2 linked regions of the Pedobacter ginsengisoli genome follow. The protein of the gene in region 1 interacts with the protein of each later gene in a pairwise test. Links are inferred from orthologs where the notes say so. Each region holds a gene or a part of one and is shown on either strand. Other genes may lie near its edges.

What was found.
Region 2: the proteins of recA (region 1) and dprA interact in binary tests that used the Bacillus subtilis proteins (3 or more experiments, as listed by UniProt). The link is inferred for Pedobacter ginsengisoli from one-to-one orthologs.

What each region holds. Positions count from the first base shown.
Region 1 is NZ_CP024091.1:3,619,597-3,626,384, forward strand. Bases 3,877-6,788 are described here. They hold recA (recombinase RecA), read left to right. Parts: upstream 3,877-4,781; coding sequence 4,782-5,795; downstream 5,796-6,788. Other genes in these bases: nth (endonuclease III), read left to right, coding at 3,983-4,663; CPT03_RS14910 (hypothetical protein), read right to left, coding at 5,864-6,088; tsaD (tRNA (adenosine(37)-N6)-threonylcarbamoyltransferase complex transferase subunit TsaD), read right to left, coding at 6,107-6,788. In the rest of the region: excinuclease ABC subunit UvrA, read right to left, coding at 1-2,642; CPT03_RS14890 (RNA polymerase sigma factor), read left to right, coding at 2,914-3,489; CPT03_RS14895 (hypothetical protein), read left to right, coding at 3,589-3,780. UniProt on the Bacillus subtilis protein: Multifunctional protein involved in homologous recombination, DNA repair and competence.
Region 2 is NZ_CP024091.1:396,525-403,276, reverse strand. Bases 2,185-5,060 are described here. They hold dprA (DNA-processing protein DprA), read right to left. Parts: upstream 4,231-5,060; coding sequence 3,139-4,230; downstream 2,185-3,138. Other genes in these bases: CPT03_RS01530 (M56 family metallopeptidase), read left to right, coding at 4,741-5,060; CPT03_RS01535 (BlaI/MecI/CopY family transcriptional regulator), read left to right, coding at 4,409-4,744; CPT03_RS01545 (pyridoxal-phosphate dependent enzyme), read right to left, coding at 2,185-2,967. Also shown: CPT03_RS01555 (DUF4290 domain-containing protein), read left to right, coding at 1-173; murA (UDP-N-acetylglucosamine 1-carboxyvinyltransferase), read left to right, coding at 212-1,537; more of CPT03_RS01545, read right to left, coding at 1,606-2,184; more of CPT03_RS01530, read left to right, coding at 5,061-6,165; 16S rRNA (guanine(527)-N(7))-methyltransferase RsmG, read right to left, coding at 6,169-6,752. UniProt on the Bacillus subtilis protein: Protein that helps load RecA onto ssDNA during transformation. Binds cooperatively to circular ssDNA, is able to bridge different segments of DNA. Favors the loading of RecA onto SsbA- or SsbB-coated ssDNA and formation of RecA-DNA filaments.

The sequences.
Region 1 (6,788 bases):
TCTATTACCAGAATTGTATTTCCTTGTTCTATTAAAGTATTCAAGGCAATAAGAAGCTTTTTAATATCATGAAAATGCAATCCAGTGGTAGGCTCATCAAATATAAATAGTGTTTTATTGGCGTTATTTCCTTTGATTAAGAATGAGGCAAGTTTAATGCGCTGCGCCTCTCCGCCAGATAGGGTATTGGATGACTGTCCCAAATGTACATATCCTAAACCTACATCTACCAGGGGTTGCAGTTTATGCAAAATTTTGGGCTCGTTTTTAAAGAAATCTACTGCTTCTTCGATTGTTAAATCCAAAATATCTGCAACGTTTTTATCCTGGTAGGTTACATCAAGCACCTGTTGCTTAAATCTACGACCTCCGCAAGTTTCGCATGGCAGATAAATATCGGCCATAAACTGCATTTCTATTTTTACCTCTCCCTCTCCCTGGCAAACATCGCAACGGCCACCTTCAACATTAAATGAGAATGCAGCGGGCTTTAAGCCTGAGGCTTTAGATGCAGGCAGCGCCGAAAACAGGGCTCTTACATCATCCCATGCCTTTACATAGGTTACAGGATTTGATCTTGATGAGCGGCCAATAGGATTCTGATCGACCATTTCAACCTGACTTACCAATTCATAATTGCCATAGATGCCATCGTATGCTCCTGTCTGCTCACCTGAGTAATTTCCGATTGCCTTTTGAAGCGCAGGATAAAGTATTTTTTTAATGAGACTTGTTTTTCCTGATCCGGAAACGCCACTCACTACCGTAAAAACACCCAAAGGGAATTTTACGTCTATGTTTTTAAGGTTATTTTCTCTTGCTCCTTTAATTAAAATATGGTCCTTCCATCCTCTTCTTTTTGCTGGAATAGCAATTTGCTCTTCACCTGAAAGGTATTTTCCTGTTAAGCTTTTCTTATCTTTTATGATCTGTTTATAGGTACCGCTAAATACCAGATTACCACCGTGAGTGCCTGCCTCTGGGCCTATGTCTATAATATAGTCGGCAGCTTTCATCATTTCTTCTTCATGCTCCACTACCAGTACCGTATTTCCTACATTTCTAAGAGATTCCAATACTTCTATTAGCTTATTTGTATCTCTTGGATGTAATCCGATACTTGGCTCATCAAGCACATACACTGAACCCACAAGGCTGCTACCCAATGATGTTGCCAGATTAATACGCTGAGATTCGCCTCCGGAAAGTGTATTTGACAACCTGTTAAGTGTTAAATAACCCAAACCAACATTATTAAGATAGAGTACACGGCTACTAACCTCGGCCAATAAACGTTTTGCTATTTTCTCGTCGTTAGCCGACAGGTTTAAATTATTAAAGAAATCAAGTATGGTTGATAAAGGCATCAGAACGATGTCAATAATCGACTTATCATTGATCTTTACATACGAAGCATCCTTACGTAATCGTGATCCCTTACAATCAGGACATGACGTCTTGCCCCGATATCTGGATAGCATTACGCGATATTGTATTTTAAAGGTTTGCTCCTCAAGTTCTTTAAAAAAAGCGTCTAATCCTTCAAAGTATTTATTACCAGTCCATAATAGCCTCTGTTCTTTTTCAGTTAGCTCATTGAATGGCCTGTGAATTGGGAAGTCGAATTTAGCGGCACTTTTAACCAGTTTATTTAACCACTCCTTCATTTTTTCCCCCCTCCATGGCGCAATTGCATTATCAAAAACACTTTTACTCTTATCAGGAATAACAAGGTCTTCATCAATACCTATTACGTTTCCATACCCCTCGCATCTTTTGCATGCGCCATATGGATTATTGAAACTAAAGAAATTTGGTGTAGGCTCATCAAAACGAATTCCATCAAGTTCAAAACGGTCACAGAAGTTTGTTAATTTCCCTTCATGCTCTACAAAACAGTCGCCCTTTCCTTCAAAGAAAGCAGTTTGAACTGAATCAGCAATACGGCTTAATGTTTCATCAGCTGAATTAACAACAATACGGTCAATCAGAATCCTGATTGTATTTTCATCTTTTAATTCGAAATCCTTGAATGTTTCATCTTCCAGAATTGCTTCAATCTTCTGAATTTTATCCTGATAGGAAACCCTTAGAAAACCTTTTTGTAAAAGTACAGCCAGCTCTTCCTTTACAGACCTGTTATTGTGCGGGAATAATGGACAAAATATAGTAACGGTACTTTCATCATCCATGTTAGATATAAAATCAACAACTGTAGTAACGGTATCTTTTTTTACTACTTTACCGGAAATTGGAGAATATGTTTTCCCTATTCTGGAGAACAGAAGTTTAAGATAATCATATATTTCAGTTGAAGTGCCAACAGTAGAGCGAGGGTTTGAGGTAATAACCTTTTGTTCAATTGCTATAGCCGGAGCTATTCCTTTTATGTAATCAACATCAGGTTTGTTCATCCTCCCCATAAATTGGCGGGCATAGGAAGACAAGCTCTCTACATATCTTCTCTGGCCTTCGGCATATAGTGTGTCAAATGCCAAAGATGACTTGCCTGACCCTGACATTCCGGTAATAACTACCAGTTTGTTTTTTGGAATAGCTACATCAATATTTTTAAGATTGTGAACTCTGGCACCTTTTATGATAATATTTTTGTGTGGATCTTTGTCGATTTCGTTATTCATTGATTTCGTGATAGAATACTGCTAATATACCTCAAAAAACGAATATTTGTTTTTTTGGGAGGATGCAAAAATAAGGCTCTGAGACCACTTTTATTTTTTTTTAACACTTTTTCTATTGAATTCTAATAAAAAAATGCTTCTTTTGAAACTAATTAACTGAACAACATACACCACCATCATAAAAACCAATAGGAGAAATAATATCGAAACAAACATCTACTAAGTATTTTTTTGGCATTTAACAGCAAGGGAATTTAGTTAGGATACTCCTATGAAATTACAACAATATAGTGATCAGGATTTGGTTAAGTTATACCTTACCGGCAATGAGGCCGTTTTGGAAGAACTTTTAAGAAGACACAAATCAAAAATTTATACATCAATCTATTTATTGGTTAAAGACCAGTATTTAGCAGAAGATATATTTCAAGATGCCTTTATTAAGGTAATTAACACATTAAGATCTGGACGTTATAACGAAGAAGGTAAATTTTTACCATGGGTAATGCGTATTGCACATAACCTTGTGATAGATTACTTTAGACGTGAAAAACGAGGACCAGTTATTACAAGTGCCGATGGCACCGATGTATTTAATATGCTTCAGTTTCATGAAGAAAGTGCAGAAGATAGAATTTTAAGAGAACAAACCCATTTTGATTTAAGGGCCATGATTCACTTATTACCTGACGATCAGAAAGAAGTATTGATAATGCGTCATTATGCTGACCTTAGCTTTAAGGAAATAGCTGACCTAACCGATGTAAGCATAAACACTGCATTAGGCCGTATGAGGTATGCTTTGAGCAATCTTCGGAAAATGATGAAGGTGAAAGAAATATCCTGATATCAGTAGAAAAAAGAAAATATAAAAAATTGTTGTTTGGGTTAAAATAAATTAATAACAATAGCGTTAATTAGTAAAACTAATATACGTTTATTGCTTATGATGGAAACCTCTACTTCAGTTAACAAACTAAATTACGAACAGAAAAAACAGGAGATGATTCCTGCAAATGATGTTGAACCACAGGATTTACAGTTCTATGAGAACATTAAATCGCAACTGGATAGCTTAGCTAAAAACCCTTCTGAAACAACAATTTCGAAGATTTTAGCCTATTCCAGAGCCAAGTAATTTAAGAAACGAAAAAAAGCTGCTAAAAATTTAGCAGCTTTTTTTTTATTCCTTTAATGAAATTCATTATATCCAAAAAGGAAATAACAATCCATTTTGTCGTTTTGAAAACTATGAATGTCGTTAAAATGAAATTAAGCCAGTTACTATTTCTGAGATATATTAAATTGAAAATTAAAGGCAAAAATATCTAAGTTTGTAGATGCTCAAAAAAGAAAGATATAAGCTTTTTGTGGCCCATTTTTCTGCAAAGCAACCAGATGCCGAAACAGAATTGCACTACAACAATCCATTTCAATTACTGATAGCAGTAATCTTATCTGCTCAGTGTACTGATAAAAGAATAAATCAGGTAACACCTGCATTGTTTAAGCGCTTTCCGGATGCCAGATCTTTGGCTGATGTTACACCCGATATTGTTTTCGATTATATCAGAAGTGTTAGCTACCCGAATAACAAGGCTAAACATTTGGTTGGTATGGCTAAAATGCTGCTTAACGACTTTAATAACGAAGTCCCATCTGATGTGAATGATTTACAGAAAATGCCTGGTGTTGGAAGAAAAACAGCAAATGTTATAGCTTCTGTTATCTATAATGCACCCGCTATGGCGGTTGATACACACGTTTTCAGGGTTGCAAACAGGATTGGATTAACTACCGGAAAAACTCCACTAACTGTAGAAAAAGACTTAGTTAAGAATTTGCCTGAAGAAACAATACATGTTGCACACCATTGGCTGATATTGCATGGCAGGTATATATGTGTGGCAAGATCTCCAAAGTGTAGTATCTGCGAAATCACAAGTTTTTGCAAATATTATCAAAACACGAATAAAATAACTAAAATATTTAGTGATTCAGAACCCTCAATAAAAAAATAATAATTTTATTTGCTATTTTAAATTAAATAATAGTTATGTTTGCTAACATAATTAGTAAAAAGAAAATCATTTTACGTTAAGAAATGTAAGTCATTACTTTCTTGCAGAATTAAATAATATGAGCACAAACGCAGACAAATTAAAAGCATTACAACTTACTTTAGATAAGTTAGAAAAATCATATGGTAAAGGCACCGTTATGAAATTGGGTGACAATGCTGTAGAACCAACAGAATCTATTTCAACCGGTTCTATTAGTTTAGATATTGCCTTAGGCATTGGCGGAGTACCAAAAGGAAGAATTATTGAAATATATGGCCCTGAATCTTCAGGTAAGACAACTTTAGCAACTCATATTATTGCTGAAGCACAAAAAAAAGGTGGTTTAGCAGCTATTGTTGATGCCGAACACGCATTTGATAAAGGCTATGCAAAAAAACTGGGTGTAGATGTAGATAACCTATTAATTTCACAACCAGATAATGGTGAACAGGCTTTAGAAATTGCTGATAATTTAATCAGATCAGGAGCTATTGATGTAATTGTGATCGACTCCGTTGCCGCTTTAGTTCCTAAAGCTGAGATTGAAGGTGAAATGGGAGATTCAAGAATGGGGCTTCAAGCTCGTTTAATGTCGCAGGCTTTGCGTAAATTAACAGGAACCATCTCTAAAACCGGATGCTGCTGCATTTTTATCAACCAGTTACGCGAAAAGATTGGTGTAATGTTTGGTAATCCTGAAACTACCACTGGCGGTAATGCTTTAAAGTTCTATGCATCTGTACGCTTAGATATTCGCAGAACTTCTCAGATTAAAGATTCTGACGAGGTTGCAGGTAACAGGGTTAAAGTGAAAATTGTTAAAAACAAGGTTGCCCCTCCTTTCCGTATCGCTGAATTTGACATTATGTTTGGTGAAGGTATATCTAAAACAGGTGAAATTATTGATTTAGGTGTTGACTTTAACATCATCAAAAAAGCAGGCTCGTGGTTCTCTTATGGAGAAACCAAACTTGGTCAGGGTAGGGATGCGGTTAAGCAGTTATTACTGGATAACCCTGAATTATCTGAAGAAATTGAAGCAAAAATCAGAGCTGAAGTTACCGGTGAAAAGTTGGAAGAGAACGCTTAAATTATACTCATTAAATAAAAAGAAGGGGGATTTTGAACAAAATCCCCCTTCTTTTTATTTAAGCTTTTTTACTTATAGCTTGGAGCTTGACTATCTGGTGCCATTCCGGGAGTATTCTTCTCCATAAAGTGGGTGTCTATCTTAACAATAGCAATAATTGCTATGATAGTCATCATCACCAAAACAACAAGACCAATATAGTTCCTATTTTTATCTTTCTTAATTAACCATATTAAAAAGATGATTAATGGCAAAAGCATTAAACCAAAGAAAACAAAACTCATTACACCCATAATTATACCTTTTATATATTAAAATTCCATTCTGGACAAAGGTGCAACATCTTGCTGCACAAAATCCTTATTTAAATACTTGTAATAACCAGCAATAGCAATCATACCCGCATTATCTGTGCAATACTGAAATGCCGGTATAAATACCTTCCAGTTTAGTTCCTCTGCCATGGCAGTTAATCCTGCCCTTAATCCACTATTAGCAGATACTCCCCCCGCAATAGCTATATCCTTAATTCCGTACTGCTTTGCAGCCTTCTTTAATTTATTTAACAGTATATAAACTATACTATGTTGAACGGAAGCGCAAATATCATTTAGGTTCTCGGAAATAAAGTTTGGATTCTCTTTCTCCTGATTCCTGATAAAATACAAAATAGAGGTTTTAAACCCGCTGAAGCTATAATTGAGGTCTTTAATTTGGGGTTCGCCAAACTTGTAAGCCAAAGGATTTCCCAGGGCAGCATACTTATCTATTAGTGGCCCACCGGGATAAGGTAAATTTAAAATCTTAGCTGTTTTATCAAATGCCTCACCTGCGGCATCATCTAGTGTCTCACCAACTATCTCCATATCAAAATGGCTTCGCACCACAACAATTTGAGTATGTCCACCAGATACCGTTAAGCATATAAATGGAAAGCTAGGTTTTGGATCATCAATAAAGTGCGCCAATATATGAGCGTGCATATGATTTACT
Region 2 (6,752 bases), 3.2 Mb from region 1 along the record:
AACTATCTGGCGGTCAGCTTCAATTAGACGACAATATTAACTTAAATAAGGTTGAATTTAAACCTGTTGTAAGCAGACCTTCTAATAACAACAACCGAAATAGAAATAACAAAGGCCGACAAAATAACAACAACCGTCAGCAACGTAATAATAATCCTAAACAAAGACATTAATCCTTACCGATTTTAAAATTTAGATCCTTAACAGTAGTATGAACGCATTCGAAATAATTGGTGGAAAGAAGTTAAAGGGTGAAATTCATCCTCAGGGAGCAAAAAATGAGGCTTTACAGATCATTGCTGCTGTTTTATTAACAGATCAGAAAATAACCATCAGCAATATCCCAGACATTAAGGATGTAAACAAACTTATTGAATTGTTAGGCGACCTGGGTGTTAGTATAGAGCGTTTATCTAAAGATACTTACACTTTTGAAGCTAAAAATATTGATCTTAACTTCTTTTTATCTGATACTTTTAAAGCTAAAGGTGGCGGTTTAAGAGGCTCTATTATGATAGTAGGCCCGCTTTTGGGACGATTTGGAACTGCTGCAATCCCTAAACCGGGTGGCGATAAAATAGGCAGAAGAAGGCTAGACACCCACTTTTTAGGCTTTGAAAAATTAGGCGCTAAATTTATTTACGACTCTAAAAAAGAGTTTTTTAACGTTGATGCAACAAACCTTAAAGGGGCATATATACTATTAGATGAGGCTTCTGTAACGGGTACAGCTAATATTGTTATGGCAGCTGTACTTGCTAAAGGTACTACAACCATTTATAATGCTGCATGCGAACCGTACTTGCAACAATTATGCAAGATGCTAAACCGTATGGGTGCAAAAATTACCGGTGTAGGTTCTAATCTTCTTACTATTGAAGGAGTTGAAAAACTTGGTGGTACTGAACACAGAATGCTTCCTGATATGATTGAAATAGGTTCATTCATAGGTTTGGCAGCAATGACTGAGTCTGAAATTACCATTAAAAACGTATGCTATTCTGAGCTTGGGGTAATTCCTGATGTATTTAGAAAGCTGGGTATAAAATTTGAATTACGTGGTGATGATATCTATATCCCTTCTCAAAAACATTATGTAATTGAGTCGTTTATAGATGGTTCCATGCTAACCATTGCCGATTCTCCATGGCCGGGCTTTACTCCCGATCTTTTAAGTATTGTGCTGGTTATAGCTACACAAGCCAGAGGAAACGTACTTATTCATCAGAAAATGTTTGAAAGCAGACTATTTTTTGTGGATAAACTGATTGATATGGGTGCTCAGATCATTCTTTGTGACCCACATAGAGCAGCAGTTAATGGTATTGACAAGAAATACAAACTTAGAGGTATCAGCATGACATCTCCAGATATACGTGCAGGGGTTTCTCTACTAATTGCAGCACTATCTGCCGAAGGAAAATCTACAATCTTTAATATCGAACAAATTGAACGTGGTTATCAGGATATTGACATTCGCTTACGTGCATTAGGTGCACAAATTAAGCGTATCGAAGCTTCTGCCCCATCGCATTAAATCATAAATAAAAAAGCCCCAATCGGGGCTTTTTTATTGTATAGTGGTTTTTTGTCTCGGTTGCTTATTTAAGCAGAAATAGCGTTAATTATATCGTATTGAGTGATAATTTCGATCTTACCACCCTCAGTTTCAACCAGTACTGCACTGTTTTCTTTGTTTATTAACGCAGAAATTCTATCAATTGATGTGTTGAGGTCAACAAAAGGAAAACCAGATGACATAATCTCCTGAACCTTAGCCGATTTAAGCGATGGATTTTCCATTAATGCTTTTAAAATATCTCCTTCGGCGAGTTTGCCCACAACCATCTCCTTTTGGGTAACCGGAATCTGCGAAATATTTAACATATGCATCGTATTAATTGCTTCAAGAATGGTTTTTTCGCAATCAATTGTTACAATTTCTGTTTTGTCCTTTTTGTCGATAATTGTAGCAGCAGTAAGCTTTTCGTCTTTTAAAAAGCCTCGCTCCCTCAACCAATCTTCGTTATACATTTTACCCATATACCTGCTGCCATGATCATGAAATATAATCACTACAACATCTTCAGGTTTTAGTTTATCCTTTAATTGTAACAGTCCGGCAACTGCAGAACCAGCTGAATTACCAACAAAAATCCCCTCTTTGCGTGCTATATCACGTGTCATCAGGGCAGCATCTTTATCTGTTACCTTTTCAAAAAGGTCTATGATATCAAAATCTACATTTTTAGGAAGAAAATCTTCTCCAATACCTTCGGTTATGTAAGGATAAACCTCATTTTTATCAAATATTCCAGTTTCCTTATATTTTTTAAAAACCGATCCGTAGGTATCAATACCCCACACCTTAATATTGGGGTTCTGTTCTTTAAGGTATTTTCCGGTACCAGAAATAGTGCCGCCGGTACCAACACCAACTACCAGATGCGTGATCTTTCCTTCAGTTTGTGCCCATATTTCGGGACCAGTTTGCTCATAATGAGCCTGGGAGTTCGATAAATTATCGTACTGATTTGGCTTCCAGGAATTCGGAACCTCACGCTCTAAACGTGTAGATACCGAATAGTAAGACCTTGGATCTTCAGGTTCAACATTAGTTGGACATACAATTACCTCAGCACCAAACGCACGCAAAGCATCTACCTTTTCTTTCGATTGCTTGTCGGTAGTAGTAAAAATACACTTATAGCCCTTAATAATGGCCGCCATGGCCAATCCCATACCGGTATTTCCTGATGTTCCTTCTATAATAGTACCGCCAGGTTTCAGTTTACCACTTTTCTCAGCATCTTCTATCATTTTAACTGCCATACGGTCTTTTATTGAGTTACCTGGGTTGGTTGTCTCAATTTTAGCCAATATAGTAGCAGGAATATCCTTTGTAATGTTATTCAATTTTACCAGTGGAGTATTACCAATGGTTTCTAAAATATTATTGTACCACATGACACAAAAATACAGATTGAAGATTGGAATTTTATTTATAAATAGATATTCATAATTTAATATTGAAATAACGGAATTTATAGAATATTATTTTAATCTAGTACTCCAATAGACTTACAAACAAAGCAATATATAGGTATATAAAAAATTTCATTACAGACCTGGCTGGGCCTAACCACTAAGTTTATACATTTTACCTGGTAAAGAAATCAGAATTCCCTGCATTTCAAGGTTTAACAAATGCATGGCAAGCTTGCTTTGAGGTATTTCTGTTTGCAAAGAAAGCTCATCAATCCTTAAAGAAGATCTTCGTAAAAGATCAACAATTTTCTGTTCCTCATTTGAGAGCCCTATTAATAATTGAGTTTGTTCTGTTTTTTTTGGTTTCACTTCATGCCATCCCATGTAATAAACCAAATCTTTTGCATGATTAATCAGCGCTGCCCTATTCGTTTTAATTAAAAAATTGCAACCTTCAGAGCTTACATCGGTTGTTTTGCCAGGAAAAGCATACACATCGCGGTGATATGAATTTGCAATATCAGCGGTAATTAATGCACCCCCTTTAGCGGTTGCTTCTACTACTATTGTGGCATCGGCAAGCCCTGCAATAATGCGGTTTCGCTTAGGAAAATTCTCCTTATCGGGATTGGTGTGCAGGGAAAATTCTGTTAGCAGACCGCCATTTAATACCATTTTTTGAGCTATTGGCTGATGTAAAGGCGGATAAATCCTATCCAATCCATGTGCAAGCACTCCAACGGTAGGAATATTTTGATATAAGCTTTCTTTATGAACAGCTATATCAATGCCATATGCCAGGCCGCTAACTATAACAACATCATAATCAGCCAAAGTTACAGCCAACTGTTTACACAATTGCCTGCCGTATTCTGTAGCTTTTCTGGTGCCAACAATGCTTATAATCCTACCATGATTAAGATCTGCAGTACCTTTATAATACAACAGCACTGGCGCATCGAAACAGTTTTTTAGCCGTTTAGGATAGTTATCATCAGTATAAAATAAAACATCCACCTTATGCTTTTTAATAAATTTCAATTGCTCTTCGGCAATTTTTAATGCATCATTAGCTAAAATCTGGTCCGCAGTTACAGGTCCTATTCCGGGAATTTGCAATAATTCCTTTCTTGTTGCTTTAAATATAGCCTCTGCTGTACCAAAATGCTCAAGTAAGCTTTTGGCGATTACATGCCCCACACTTTTAATTAATGTGAGGCCTATTTTGTGGATTAAACTCATGGGCTAAATTATATATTAATTTACCTGTTAACCAGCAATTCAAAATATACACCTGTAAATCAGATAATTAAAAACAAACTACAAAAATAGTTTGCAAACTATAAAAATAGTAGTAACTTTAATTAACAACAATATTTAATACATGATGAGAGAACTTACAAAGGCGGAAGAACAGGTAATGCTAATTTTATGGGAAATAAAAGAGGGTTTGGTAAAGGATGTTATAGACAAAATGACCCCACCAAAACCAGCATACAATACAGTATCAACGGTAATCAGAGTATTAGAAGGCAAGGGGTTTATAGATCATAAAGCCGTTGGCAACACTCACATTTACTTCCCAATAATAACTGAAGCCGAATACAAGCACTTTGCATTTGATAAAGTAATGAACAATTACTTCGAAAATTCTTATCAGAGCCTGGTATCCTTCCTTGTAAAAGAGAAAAACATGGACATGGATGAGCTCGACGAATTGATCCAACTTGCCGAAAAACTTAAAAACAAGAAATGATGAACTGGTTGTACTATCTGCTGGAGGCTAATCTATATTTAGCTGCGTTTTACGGCTTCTACCGTTTGCTTTTACATAAGGAAACTTTCTATTCATTAAATAGATACTACCTTATTATTACAAGTATTATAGCTTTTATTATTCCACTTTTGCAGGTAGGATACCTTAATAATTTATTAAACAAGCAACAGGAAGTCAGGGTTTTGTCGGTTCAATTGGCACAAGCAACAGAAAAGACCAGTGCTATTACCCTAAATGAACTGTTGGTATACTGCTACCTCCTTATAGCTTTAACTTTTGCCATAAAAATGGGAATTAGCATCTATAAGATCATTTTACTTTCTATTAATGCTAATAAACAGAGGGCAGGCAGGATTACATATGTAGAACTGGATGAATCTCATGCCGCATTCTCATTCTTTAATCTATTGTTCTTAAACCCGGCTGTACAGGAGAAACACACTGTTCTTAAGCATGAAATGGTGCATATACAGCAGAAACACAGCTTAGACATTATTTTCTTTGAAATTATACAGATAGTATCGTGGTTTAATCCGGTTACTTATTTTATTAAAAAGGAAATTAAGCTGCTGCACGAATACATTGCTGACGACATTACAACAGGTAAGGATATCCAGAAACATCAGTACGCTATGTTTTTGATTCAAAACTCCTTCGGTATTGTGTCTAATCAGCTTACCAATCAAATATTCAATCAATCAATATTAAAAAGGAGAATTAACATGTTAAACAAAGAAAAGTCAACGGGAAGAGCAAGGCTCAAACTCCTGTTTGCATTGCCAATTGCCGGAGGAATGCTCTGTGCATCCACTATGGCGTTCACTAAAGATTATGCGATGATAGACCTGTATCCGGAGAAATACGAGGTCAATCAAACCGTAAAACAGGAAACGCCTAAGAAAAAAGCAAGTGAAGCAAAAGAGTTTAAGACTAAATCAGATGTAAAATCCAAACCAACAAAAAAAGGCGAGGTTGTAGAAGTTAGGATTGCGCCACCGCCACCGCCACCCCCTAAAGTTAAAACCGTCAAATTCCCGCCACCAATCGTAAAACCTGATGCACCCGCGCGACCAAAAAGAGCCAAATCAGGTGAAAAAGTGAAATTTCCGCCACCGATAGTAGTTCCTGATAAACTGGTACCTCCTCCACCACCGCCTGTTGAGCCAGTAAAAGAGGAAGGAAAATCAATAACTATTAAAGAAAATGACGGTATCACTTCAAATAACAAGAATGGAGAACCGGCAAAGGAAATAAAGAGTCAAAGAATCACTTTTACAGGGATAGGGAACTTGGGAACATCTAAAAATGACTCTAAAGAAAAACTAGGAAAACCTACAAAAGATGGTGCCAAAATAATACAAAAAGGTACCGTTACTTTCGAAGCCAACCCAGACAATTAACCTCTACTGCGGGATATAAACCACGAATTTAGTTTCAAAAAACTCTTCTTCAAAGTAATCTGAAAGCGGATACAATTCCGCTTTCAGTCGTGATTCAGAAATCTCTTCCTTCAAATCACCACCTTTTAAGTATAGTATACCATTAGGAATGGCATTTTTAGAGTCTTTATTAAACTTACCTTTAACCCACGGGTAAAAATCTATAAGCCTGGTAACTGCTCTTGACACCACAAAATCGTACTTATCGGTAATCTGTTCAGCTCTTAAATGACTCGCCTTAACATTCTTTAAACCCAGTGCTGAGGCTACCTCAGTAACTACTTTAATTTTTTTACCAATAGAATCTACCAGATGAAAATGGGTTTGGGGGAAAAGAATAGCTAACGGAATACCAGGAAATCCACCTCCGGTACCAACATCCAGTACCCGTTCTCCTGCTTTGAAAGTGCAGAATTTAGCAATTCCCAACGAATGCAGAATATGACGTTCATACAATTCATCAATATCTTTTCTTGAAATTACATTGATCTGGGAGTTCCAAAAACTGTATAATTCATACAATTGATCGAATTGAGCTATCTGCTGAT